Regions from separate parts of the Streptomyces sp. NPDC059037 genome, predicted to be linked through region 2. Evidence: predicted binding sites of a transcription regulator. Region 2 holds the regulator's gene; the other holds the start of a gene.
The links. Region 2 encodes HrcA, which represses chaperone genes, less so after heat shock. Its sites were predicted from a motif close to TTNGCACTCNGNNNNNCNGAGTGCNAA; they were not measured.
Positions count from the first base shown of each region.

Region 1: the regulator HrcA is predicted to act here: its motif matches at 2,095-2,121, upstream of groES (co-chaperone GroES).

Region 1 covers NZ_JBHYIG010000010.1:22,414-28,603, forward strand. The annotation lists gene ACFWY6_RS03995 (methyltransferase domain-containing protein) at 1-738, opposite strand, end outside; gene ACFWY6_RS04000 (polysaccharide deacetylase family protein) at 821-1,756, shown strand; gene groES (co-chaperone GroES) at 2,265-2,573, shown strand; gene groL (chaperonin GroEL) at 2,690-4,312, shown strand; gene ACFWY6_RS04015 (SDR family NAD(P)-dependent oxidoreductase) at 4,470-5,243, opposite strand; gene ACFWY6_RS04020 (MOSC domain-containing protein) at 5,324-5,998, opposite strand; gene ACFWY6_RS04025 (LysR family transcriptional regulator) at 6,078-6,190, shown strand, end outside.
Region 2 covers NZ_JBHYIG010000085.1:709-6,898, forward strand. The annotation lists gene dnaJ (molecular chaperone DnaJ) at 1-637, opposite strand, end outside; gene hrcA (heat-inducible transcriptional repressor HrcA) at 638-1,654, opposite strand; gene ACFWY6_RS19315 (MBL fold metallo-hydrolase) at 1,868-2,611, shown strand; gene ACFWY6_RS19320 (DUF3097 domain-containing protein) at 2,647-3,462, shown strand; gene hemW (radical SAM family heme chaperone HemW) at 3,719-4,951, opposite strand; gene ACFWY6_RS19330 (SpoIIE family protein phosphatase) at 5,002-6,190, opposite strand, start outside.

The DNA.
Region 1 (6,190 bases), on a different contig from region 2:
CCACAGCACGGCCTCCTTCACGTCCCCGCCGTCCGAGATCCACTCCGCAGCGGCGTCGTCCGGCACCGCCTCGTGCGGAATCCCGGGAGCGATCTTCAGCGCCGCGTGCGGCGCCTTGCGGGCTGCCTCGATCGCCCAGGAGAGGGGCGGCGAGTAGGCCTCGGGATCGAAGATGCGGCCCCTGCCCCCGCGTCGCGCCGGGTCCACGAAGACAGCGTCGTACGCGGATGTGTCGACCTCGGTGACATCGCCCTCGCGCACCTCGATCAACTCCGCGAGCCCCAGCGCCTGTGCGTTCGCGCGCGCCACCGCGCACGTCAGCGGGTCGCGGTCGACGGCGAGGACCGCGATCCCGGCCCGCGCGAGCGCGATCGCGTCGCCGCCGATGCCGCAGCAGAGGTCGGCCACGCTGCGTACGCCGAGCGCCTTGAAGCTCTCGGCGCGGTGCACGGCCACGCTCGTGCGTGTCGCCTGCTCGACGCCGTTCGGCGTGAAGAACATCCGCCCCGCGTCGTCGGCACCGAACTTCGCCACCGCCCGCCGCCGCAGCCGCGCCTGCGCGAGGACCGCCGTGACCAGTTCCGCCGGGTGCTCGCGGCGCAGCCGGGTGGCGACGGCCAGCTCCCGCGCGGGCTCGGCCTCCCGCACCTCGTCGAGATCGAGCAGGGACCGGCCCTCGGGGGTGAGCAGCGCGGAGAAGGAGGCCAGGGCGTGGTCGAGGTCGTTCACCCGGCCCATTGTGGGCCAGTCGGTGGATGGTGCGCGCGCGGCGGCGGTGTCGGCCCCTCGTCAGGGCTGTGAGCTGCAAAGATCCGGCGCCATGCAACTAGTACGACAAAACGATCAATACGGCAGAAGACGGAAGCGGCGGAGGGGCCGGACGCGGGTCACCGCGGCTGTCCTCACCGGCGCCGCGATCGCCTCCGGCTGTGCCGTCGGAGGCGATTCGGACGGCGTGAAGCCCGCCCCCGGCCGGCAGCGCCTCGACGCCCCGCCGGCCCGCGCCCTCGACGCCTACGCCCACAAGCTCCGCGTCGCCCAGGTCGCCCGCGCCGCCGCCGCGAAACGCTGGGGCCTGGCGAAGACCCCGCTCGCCGCTCCCGCGGCCCCCGCCAAGAAGCCGCGGATCACCACCCGCAAGGGCTTCGAGGTCAAGGGCCAGGCGGGCCTGCCGCCGGTCTTCACGACCATCCCCACCAAGCGGAAGGTCGTCTTCCTGACCATCGACGACGGCGCCGAGAAGGACCCGGCGCTGCTGAAGATGATGACCGAGCTGAAGATCCCGTACACCGCGTTCCTCAGCGACTACCTGGTCAAGGAGGACTACGGCTACTTCAAGAAGATGCAGTCCCGCGGCGCCTCCCTGAACAACCACACCCTCAACCACCGCTATATGCCGGGACTTTCGTACGCGGGCCAGCGCCGCGAGATCTGCGGCATGCAGGACATCATCAAGAAGCGGTACGGCAAACGGCCCGAGCTCTTCCGCCCGCCGTACGGCAACTACAACGAGGACACGCTGCGCGCCGCCAAGTCCTGCGGCATCAAGGCGGTGCCGCTGTGGGCGTCGGAAGCCTTCACCGACCGCATGGAGTGGCGCGAGTGGGACAAGGACCTGCACCCCGGCGACATCATCCTCACGCACTTCAGGGGGCGCGAGCACTGGAAGGGCACCATGCCCGACATGATCCGCAAGGTCATGAAGACGGTCACGGACAAGGGGTACGCGGTGGCCAGACTGGAGGACTACCTGTGACCGGGCGGGCGCGGCGATTCCTTGCCGGAGCCCTCGCGGCAGCCGTCCTCGCGCCCGCACTGCTCACGGGCTGCGCCCAGTCGGTGGACCCGATCGAGAGGCTGGGCAGAAAGGCGGCGGAGAAGATGCCGCAGAAGAAGCCGCCCTCCGGCTGTGGGCAGGCGTTCCGCAAGGCGGAACGGGTGGGCACAGCCCCACCTGCCGGGCCACCGAAAACGCAACGGCACGAGGCAACGGAGACGGAACCCCCAACCACGGAGAAACGTTGCCCCGAGGGGCCCGGGGCATCCCCCGCACGTCCAGAAGGCACCCCACCCCGCTAAGACCCGCGTCAGCAATTGGCACTCCGCTTGACCGAGTGCTAATCCCCGTCCTAGTCTCAGCTCTGGCACTCCCCACTGGAGAGTGCCAATAGCGACGGGCAGGTCCGGCACCCGCGACGACGGATCCACCTGGTCGCCACTTCAGACTGTTAACCCCGTAGATCTCCGAAGGGGGAGACCGGATCGTGACGACCGCCAGCTCCAAGGTTGCCATCAAGCCGCTCGAGGACCGCATTGTGGTCCAGCCGCTCGACGCCGAGCAGACCACGGCCTCGGGCCTGGTCATTCCGGACACCGCGAAGGAGAAGCCCCAGGAGGGTGCTGTCCTCGCCGTGGGCCCGGGCCGCTTCGAGAACGGCGAGCGCCTGCCGCTCGACGTCAAGGTCGGCGACGTCGTGCTGTACAGCAAGTACGGCGGCACCGAGGTGAAGTACAACGGCGACGAGTACCTCGTCCTCTCGGCTCGCGACGTGCTCGCGATCGTCGAGAAGTAATTCACCCGAAGCAGAACATTGCTTTGAGCTGCGCCCCTGGTCACCCCGCTGATTGCCGGGCGGCAAGGGGCGCAGTTCGTTCAATCCCGAGTTTTCGAGAGGGCTGAACCGCTCCCATGGCGAAGATCCTGAAGTTCGACGAGGACGCCCGTCGCGCCCTTGAGCGCGGCGTCAACAAGCTTGCCGACACGGTCAAGGTGACGATCGGCCCCCGCGGCCGCAACGTCGTCATCGACAAGAAGTTCGGCGCCCCGACCATCACCAACGACGGCGTCACCATCGCCCGTGAGGTCGAGGTCGAGGACCCGTACGAGAACCTCGGCGCCCAGCTCGTCAAGGAGGTGGCGACCAAGACCAACGACATCGCGGGTGACGGCACCACCACCGCGACCGTGCTCGCCCAGGCCCTGGTCAAGGAAGGCCTGCGCAACGTCGCCGCCGGCGCCTCCCCGGCCGCCCTGAAGAAGGGCATCGACGCCGCCGTCGCGGCCGTCTCCGAGGAGCTCCTCGCCACCGCCCGTCCGATCGACGACAAGGCCGACATCGCGGCCGTCGCCGGTCTGTCCGCCCAGGACCCGCAGGTCGGCGAGCTCATCGCCGAGGCGATGGACAAGGTCGGCAAGGACGGTGTCATCACCGTCGAGGAGTCCAACACCTTCGGTCTTGAGCTGGACTTCACCGAGGGCATGGCCTTCGACAAGGGCTACCTGTCCCCGTACATGGTGTCCGACCAGGAGCGTATGGAGGCCGTCCTCGACGACCCGTACATCCTCATCCACCAGGGCAAGATCTCCTCCATCCAGGACCTCCTGCCGCTGCTCGAGAAGGTCATCCAGGCCAACGCCTCGAAGCCGCTCCTGATCATCGCCGAGGACGTCGAGGGCGAGGCCCTTTCGACCCTGGTCGTGAACAAGATCCGCGGCACCTTCAACGCCGTCGCGGTGAAGGCCCCCGGCTTCGGCGACCGCCGCAAGGCCATGCTCGGTGACCTCGCCACCCTCACGGGCGGCACCGTCATCGCCGAAGAGGTCGGCCTCAAGCTCGACCAGGTCGGCCTCGACGTGCTCGGCACCGCCCGCCGCGTGACCATCACCAAGGACGACACCACCGTCGTCGACGGCGGCGGCGACGCCTCCGAGGTCGAGGGCCGCGTCAACCAGATCAAGGCCGAGATCGAGGCCACGGACTCCGACTGGGACCGCGAGAAGCTCCAGGAGCGCCTCGCGAAGCTGGCCGGCGGCGTGTGCGTCATCAAGGTCGGCGCCGCCACCGAGGTGGAGCTGAAGGAGAAGAAGCACCGTCTGGAGGACGCCATCTCCGCGACCCGCGCCGCGGTCGAGGAGGGCATCGTCTCCGGTGGTGGCTCCGCTCTGGTGCACGCCGTCAAGGTCCTCGAGGGCAACCTCGACAAGACCGGTGACGAGGCCACGGGTGTCGCGGTCGTCCGCCGCGCCGCCGTCGAGCCGCTGCGCTGGATCGCCGAGAACGCCGGCCTCGAGGGCTACGTCATCACCTCGAAGGTCGCCGAGCTCGACAAGGGCTTCGGCTTCAACGCCGCGACCGGCGAGTACGGCGACCTGGTCAAGGCCGGTGTCATCGACCCCGTCAAGGTGACGCGCTCCGCGCTCGAGAACGCCGCGTCGATCGCCTCGCTGCTGCTCACGACCGAGACCCTGGTCGTCGAGAAGCCGGCCGAGGAAGAGGCTGAGGCCGGGCACGGCCACGGTCACTCCCACTGACCGCTGCCGCGTAGCTGAACCGGAGGCCCGGTACCCCGTGGGGGTGCCGGGCCTCCGTCGTTCTCGGGGATGCGTCTGCCGGGGTGCGCGTCCTTTCCGGCTGCGGACCGTGGTCCGTCCTCGCGCAGTTCCCCGCGCCCCTTAAGGGGCGGGACTTCTACTGCGGGCCGTATTTCCTTCCCGTACGGGATGTGACTCCGCCCAGCAGGGCCCTTGGCGTCACCTTCACCACCCCCATCAGTGTCTTGTACCTGGGGTCCGGGATTGACAGGGTCTTGCCCCGCGCCAAGTCGGACAGGGCCGCCGCGACCAGCTTGTCGGCGTCGAGCCACATCCACTTGGGGATGTTGGACGTGCCCATCCCGGCGCGCTCGTGGAACTCCGTACGGACGAAGCCGGGGCACAGCGCCATCAGCCGCACCCCGGAGCCGGCCAGGTCCTTCGCCGCACCCTGGGTGAACTGCACGACCCACGCCTTCGAAGCGCCGTACGTCCCGCGCGGCACGAACGCCGCCACCGACGCGACGTTGACGACACCGCCACGGCCCCGCTCCCGCATCGCTTCCGCGGCCGCCGACGTCAGCCGGAGCACCGCCTCGCAGTGCACCTTGAGCATCGTCAGCTCGTCGGTCATGGGCACCTCGAGATATTCGCCCTTGTTGCCGAACCCGGCGTTGTTGACGAGGAGATCGACCGGGTTCCTGCGGTCCGCGAGCCGCTTCTCGACGGCCTCGATCCCGCCGTCCGTCGCGAGGTCCGCGGTCAGGACCTCCGCCTCGATGCCGTGCCGGTCGTGCAGTTCGGTCGCCTGTTCCCGCAGCCGCTCGGTGTTCCGTGCCACGAGGACCAGGTTGTGGCCGTCACCGGCGAGCCGCCGGGCGAAGGCCGCGCCGATACCGGCGGTCGATCCCGTAATCAGAGCCGTAGTCATGGGCCAAGGCTAGTGAGATCTTGCGACCGCCGTTTCGCCCCGACTCGTCGGTTGGTCAACTGGCGTCTGCAGGTGGTCAGTTAGGAATTCTCGCCGTACTTCTCCGCGTACTTGTGTGCCGCTTCGATCGACTCGGGGTGCAGCGCGGAGCCCGCGGCGAGCAGCCTCGGCAGCAGATTCTTCTCCGTCGTCACCGCCCTGAACTGGAAGGCCACGGTGACCTCGTGGTCCGGGCGGTGCACGATCTCGATCGCGTCGCCGCCCCGGATCTCACCCGGCTCGATCACCCGCAGATACGCGCCCGGTGCGCCCTGCTGGGTGAAGCGCTTCACCCACGCCTTCTCGCCGACATGGCCCTGGAACGTACGGCAAGGGATGCGGCTCGACGTCACTTCGAGGACCAGCTCGGGGCCGACGCGCCAGCGCTCGCCGATCTTCGCGCCGCTCACGTCGAGCCCGGCGGTCGTGAGGTTCTCGCCGAACCCGCCGTTGGCCAGCGGCCGCCCGAGCGTGTGCTCCCACTGGTCGAGGTCCTCGCGCGCGAAGGCGTACACCGCCTGGTCGTTCCCGCCGTGGTGCCGCAGATCGCAGACCTCGTCCCCGGCGAGGCCGCTCCCGCCGACCCCCTTCTCGCCGGGCGCGCTCACCCGGATGGCCCCATCGGCCGGCTGCTTGTCGATGCCGGTGCCGCCCGAGGGCGCGTCGGTGTACTCGACGGCCTTGAGCCGGCCCAGATTCACAGAGAGAAGCTTCATGAGGGCAGGCTAGGGGAGCCCGCTCAAAGCGTCGACGCAATATTGGGCACTTCGCCCAAGCGTCGCTTATGCTCGAACCATGATCGAGGCCCGTCATCTCCGCGTCCTGCGTGCGGTCGCCGCCACCGGCTCCTTCTCCGCCGCGGCGCGCGAGCTCGGCTGCACCCAGCCCGCCGTCAGCCAGCAGATGAA
Region 2 (6,190 bases):
GCCGCGACCGGATGCGGCCGTCACCGGCGCACTCGGGGCACGGCGTGGGCACGACCGTGCCGAAGCCCTGACACTGCGGGCAGGGCCGCGAGGTCATGACCTGGCCCAGGAAGGACCGCGTGACCTGCGACACCTCACCGCGACCGCGGCACATGTCACACGTCTGGGCGGAGGTACCGGGAGCGGCACCCTCCCCGCTACAGGTCGTACAGACGACAGCCGTGTCGACCTGAATGTCCTTGGTGGTCCCGAAGGCGGCCTCGTCGAGGTCGATCTCCAGACGGATCATGGCGTCCTGGCCACGGCGCGTGCGCGAGCGCGGCCCGCGCTGCGACGCCGTACCGAAGAACGCGTCCATGATGTCCGAGAAGTTCCCGAACCCGCCCTGCCCGAAGCCGCCGGCACCGCCGCCGCCCGCCTGGGACAGCGGGTCGCCGCCGAGGTCGTAGACCTGCTTCTTCTGCGGGTCCGACAACACCTCGTAAGCGGCGTTGATCTCCTTGAAGCGCTCCTGAGTCTTCGGATCCGGATTCACATCCGGGTGAAGCTCACGCGCCAGCCTCCGGAAGGCCTTCTTGATCTCGTCCTGGGAAGCGTCGCGGCGCACGCCGAGTACGGCGTAGTAGTCCGTGGCCACTTACGACTCCGCCAGGATCTGTCCGACGTAACGTGCCACTGCGCGTACTGCTCCCATCGTTCCCGGATAGTCCATGCGGGTCGGTCCGACCACGCCGAGTTTGGCTACTGCCTCGCTGCCCGAACCGTAGCCGACCGAGACCACGGACGTGGAGCTGAGTCCCTCATGGGCGTTCTCATGACCGATCCGTACGGTCATGCCCGAATCCGTGGCCTCGCCAAGCAACTTGAGGAGCACGACCTGCTCCTCAAGGGCTTCAAGCACCGGCCTGATGGTGAGGGGAAAGTCATGTCCGAAGCGGGTGAGATTGGCCGTTCCGCCGATCATCAGCCGCTCCTCGGTCTCCTCGACGAGGGTTTCGAGAAGCGTGGAGAGCACCGTGGCCACCGTGCCCCGGTCCTCCGCGTCGAAGGAGTCCGTCATGTCCTGCACCAGCTGCGGCACGTCCGCGAAGCGACGGCCCGCGACCCGGCTGTTGAGCCGCGCCCGCAGGTCGGCGAGCGAGGTCTCGCCGAACGGCGCCGGACAGTCGATCATGCGCTGCTCGACCCGTCCGGTGTCCGTGATCAGTACGAGCATCAGGCGGGCCGGAGCCAGCGAGAGCAGCTCCACGTGCCGGACGGTCGAGCGGGTCAGGGACGGGTACTGCACGACGGCGACCTGGCGGGTCAGCTGCGCGAGCAGACGCACCGTACGAGCGACCACGTCATCGAGGTCGACGGCACCGTCGAGGAAGTTCTGGATGGCCCTGCGCTCGGGCGCCGCCATCGGCTTGACGCCGGCGAGACGGTCGACGAAGAGGCGGTACCCCTTGTCGGTGGGGATGCGCCCCGCGCTCGTATGAGGCTGGGCGATGAACCCTTCCTCCTCCAGCGCGGCCATGTCGTTGCGGACGGTCGCCGGGGAGACGCCGAGGCTGTGCCGCTCGGTGAGGGCCTTGGAGCCGACGGGCTCCTCCGTCCCCACATAGTCGTGGACGATGGCGCGCAGCACCTCGAGCCTGCGTTCACTGAGCATCCGCGCACACCTCCACCGTCTCGTCCACCGTTTCGCCCTGACACCTGTCTGCCCCGAGCCCTCACCTGGCACTCCCCGCGGGCGAGTGCCAGTCCTCACCGCGCCCAGTGTACGGCCGACGGGTACGGCCCCGGCAAGGGCCGGACCTCGCGGTTCGGTACAGCGGGCGAGGCAGCGGCTGCCAACCGGTCCGCCGGGGGCTAGCGTCGGCTTATGGACGTGGCGCTGGCATGGGACGAGGCGGGTTGGGAGCGGCTTGCGCCGCATGTCGGGCGGCGGCGCCTTCCGGTGTGGGACTGCACGGCGGGGCTCGTCGTCGGCGGCGAATCCGCCCTCATGATCGAGGCGGGCGCGACCCTGCGCGAGGGCGCGGAGCTGCGGACCCAGGCCCGCACCATCCTGGGCGGTGGCCGCCGGGTCACCCATCTCGCCCTGACCCACCCGCACTTCGACCATGTGCTGGGGGCGGCGGCGTTCGCGGGCGTTGAGCTGTACGGCGCGGTGGGCCTGGACACTCTCCTCGCCAAGGGCCGCGACGAGCTGCGGGACTCGGCGGTACGCCACGGTGTCCCGCTGGACGCCGCAGCCGAGGCGGCCGATCTCCTCGTCCACCCGCATCACTTGGTGTGCGGGGAGTGGACGCTCGACCTGGGCGGCGGGGTACAGGTCCTGCTCGCCAACGTGGGCCCCGGCCACTCGGGCCACGACCTGGCGGTCCTGGTGCCCGGCACGGAATCGTCCCCCGAGATCGTCTTCTGCGGCGATCTGGTGGAGGAGTCGGGCGAACCGCAGGCGGGTTCCGACGCGGTCCCGAAGCGGTGGCCTGCGGCGCTGGACCGGCTCCTCGATCTGGGCGGGGACGACGCGTTGTACGTCCCCGGGCACGGAGCCGTGGTGAATGCGGAGTTTGTCCGTGCGCAACGGGCCACACTGGCGGCGCGTTTCGGCGTGTCGTAGGCGGCGGGGCGCCGCCTCTTCCTATCGTCATCCGAATGCGCCAGTACTCCCCCGACCTCACCCCGCCGTGGAAGAAGCCGAAGCCCGTGCCGGAGGTCGCCGCCGATGCGGGCCTCGTGGTGGAGGAGCTGAGCACCGGTTTCTGCGGGGCGGTGATCCGCTGCGAGAAGACCGCGGAGGGGCTGACGGTCACCCTGGAGGACCGCTTCGGCAAGCACCGCGTCTTCCCGATGACGCCGGGCGGCTTCTCCCTGGAGGGCCGTACGGTCACGCTGGTGCGGGCCGCCGCCTCCGCTCCGGTACGCCCCACCCGTACCGCTTCCGGTTCGGTGGCGGTGCCGGGAGCGCGGGCCCGGGTCGCCCGCGCGGGGCGCATCTACGTCGAGGGCCGCCACGACGCGGAGCTGGTGGAGCGGGTCTGGGGCGACGATCTCCGTGTCGAGGGGGTCGTCGTCGAGTACCTGGAGGGCATCGACGACCTGCCCGCGATCGTCGCGGAGTTCGCGCCAGGGCCTGACGCGCGGCTCGGCGTCCTGGTGGACCACCTGGTTCCCGGCTCGAAGGAGTCCCGCATCGCGGCGTCCGTGAGCAGCGCGCACGCGCTGGTCGTCGGCCACCCGTACATCGACGTGTGGGAGGCGGTGAAGCCGGGGTCTGTGGGCATCGCGGGGTGGCCCCGGGTGCCGCGGGGCCAGGACTGGAAGACGGGCGTCTGCCACGCGTTGGGCTGGCCGCCGAATACGGGCGCTGCCTGGCAGCGGATCCTGGGCTCGGTACGCAGCTACCGGGATCTGGAGCCGGAACTCCTGGGCCGGGTGGAAGAACTGATCGACTTCGTCACGGCCCCCTAGCCCACCGACGCGCCGTCGTCGACCGCGCCGCCGTACCGCCGCTCCGCGGCGAAAGCTTTCCCGCCCACCCACCCGATTGCCCGGCAGCGGCCCGCCCACCCGTCAGCAGGTCTTCCAGCCCGGCCGCAGGCATTTCAGCCCGTCCGGCGATTGAGGACGAACTCGCCGAAGGCGGTGATCTACGGCCACCTCGCGGCCGGCGCAGCCGGAATGTTCAGGAAGGGGCGGGGTTGGGGAAAGCAAGCCCGCTCTGGCCTCAGTCCACCAGATCCCGCACCACCCCATCCGCCAGCAACCGCCCCCGCAGGGTCAGCACAGCCCGCCCCTCCCCGAACGGCCCCGCCTCCAGCAGCCCCTCCTCCAACGCCCGGCCCGCCGCCGCCCGCCCCGCAGGGCGGAGCAACGACAAGGGGCACCCCGAAAGCAGCCGCAGCTCAAGCAGGATCCGTTCCACCCGCCGGTCCTCCGGCGAGAGGATCTCCCGCCCGGCCCCGGGCGACCGCCCGGCAGCCAGCGCTCCCGCATACGCCCCCGGATGCTTCACGTTCCACCACCGCACACCCCCGACATGGCTGTGGGCCCCCGGCCCGGCCCCCCACCAGTCGGCCCCCCGCCAGTACAACTCGTTGTGCAGACACCGCCCCGCCTCCGATGTGGCCCAGTTGGACACCTCGTACCAGGAGAATCCCGCACCCCCAAGCACCTCATCGGCGATCAGGTACCGGTCCGCGTGCACGTCGTCGTCCGTCATCGGCACCTCCCCGCGCCGAATCCGCCGCGCCAGCTGAGTGCCTTCCTCCACGATCAGCGCGTAGGCACTGACGTGGTCGGGCCCCGCCCCGATCGCCGCGTCGAGCGAGGCCCGCCAGTCGGCATCGGACTCCCCCGGGGTGCCGTAGATCAGGTCCAGGTTCACGTGGTCGAAGCCCGCCGCGCGGGCCTCCGCCACGCACGCCTCGGGGCGGCCCGGCGTGTGCGTACGGTCGAGCACCTTCAGGACGTGCTGCTTCGCGCTCTGCATGCCGAAGGAGATGCGGTTGAAGCCACCGGCCCTGAGCTCGGCCAGGTACTCGGGCCCGACCGACTCCGGGTTCGCCTCAGTGGTGATCTCCGCATCGTCCGCAAGGCCGAACTCGTCCCGTACGGCACCCAGCATCCGGACGAGATCACCCGCCGCCAGCAGCGTCGGCGTGCCCCCTCCGACGAACACGGTCCGCACCGGACGCGGATCGTCGCCCAGTACCTTCCGGGCGAGGCGGACCTCGTCGATCAGGGTGTCCGCGTAGTTGTCGCGCGAGGCGAGGACGCCGCCGGATCCGCGCAGCTCGGTCGCCGTGTACGTGTTGAAGTCGCAGTATCCGCAGCGCGTGGCGCAGTACGGAACGTGGAGGTAGAAGCCGAGCGGACGGGCCCCCGCCCCCTGCAGGGCGGACGCGGGCAGCGTCCCGTCCTCGGGCATGGGCTCACCATCGGGCAGTGCGGAAGGCATACCTTCGATTGTCCCGCACCGCCGGGAATCCCCGAGCCGCCCTCGGATCCCTACCGCGCCTGCAGCACGAGCACCGCCATGTCGTCGTCCGGCGGCCGCTCGGAGAACTCGTGCACCAGGCGTTTGATCCGCTCCGCGACCAGACCGGCGTCGAGCCCCGTGCAGCCGGCCAGCGCCGCCGCCAGGCCGTCCTCGTCGTCGAACATGTGGCGGCCCGAGCGGCGCTCCGTGACACCGTCCGTGACGCAGAGGAGCGTGTCGCCGGTCCGTAATTCGAAGGTCTCGCTGGTGTACGTCACGTCGTCGACGACCCCGAGGAGGAGCTGGGGCGTGGCCGCTCCCCGGACGTCCCCGTCGGGGGAGAGCAGGAGGGGCAGGGGGTGTCCCGCGCTCGCGACGGTGCAGCGGACGCCGCCCTCGACGGGCACCAGCTCGCCGTAGAGGAGGGAAAGGAAACGGGACGTGGCGCCGTCCTGCGGCACGCCCTGGCCGCCCGCCACCGCGACCACCGCGGCGGCCGCGTCCGCCGCCTCCGTCGCGTCGTCGAGGAGGAGCTGGTTGAGGCGGTCGAGGACCTCCGCGACCTGGTAGCCCTCGCGGGCGAGCAGGCGCAGCCAGGGCCGGGCGAGGCCGATGACGACGGCCGCCTCGACGCCCTTGCCCTGGACGTCGCCGAGCGCGAAGCACCAGCGTCCCTTGCCGGCCTGGAACACGTCGTAGAAGTCGCCTCCCGGGCCGCCCTTGTCCCGCGGTTCGTAGACGACGCCGGTCTGTACGCCGGGAATTTCGGCCACGGTTCCCGGCAGCAGGCCGCGCTGCAGAACCTGGCTGATATTGGCCTGCCGCTGGTAGCGGCGGGCGGCGCTGACGGCGAGGGCGACGCGGCGGCTGAAGTCCTCGATGAGCCCGGTGACCTCGTCGGCGAAGCGCACCATTCCGGACCGCCCGATGACGAGCGTGCCGAGCGCGCGTCCGCCCGCGGTCAGGCGGTAGGCGAGCGCCGTGCCGGCTTCTTCGGCCGGCAGCGCCTCGGCGGGCCAGGGCACGGGGACCGCGCCGGAGCCGACCGTGCCGGACAGCCGGGGCGGGTCCTTCTCCAGAGCGCGGCGCAGTTCCTCTATGCGCTGCTCGCTGGTGTGCCAGACGCGGGCGAGGCGGGTGCCGGGCTCCCCGGCGCCGGCGCCGCGCCCGGCGGCCTCCGTCTCGTCGTCGAGCCAGACGGCGCACCAGTCGGCGAGC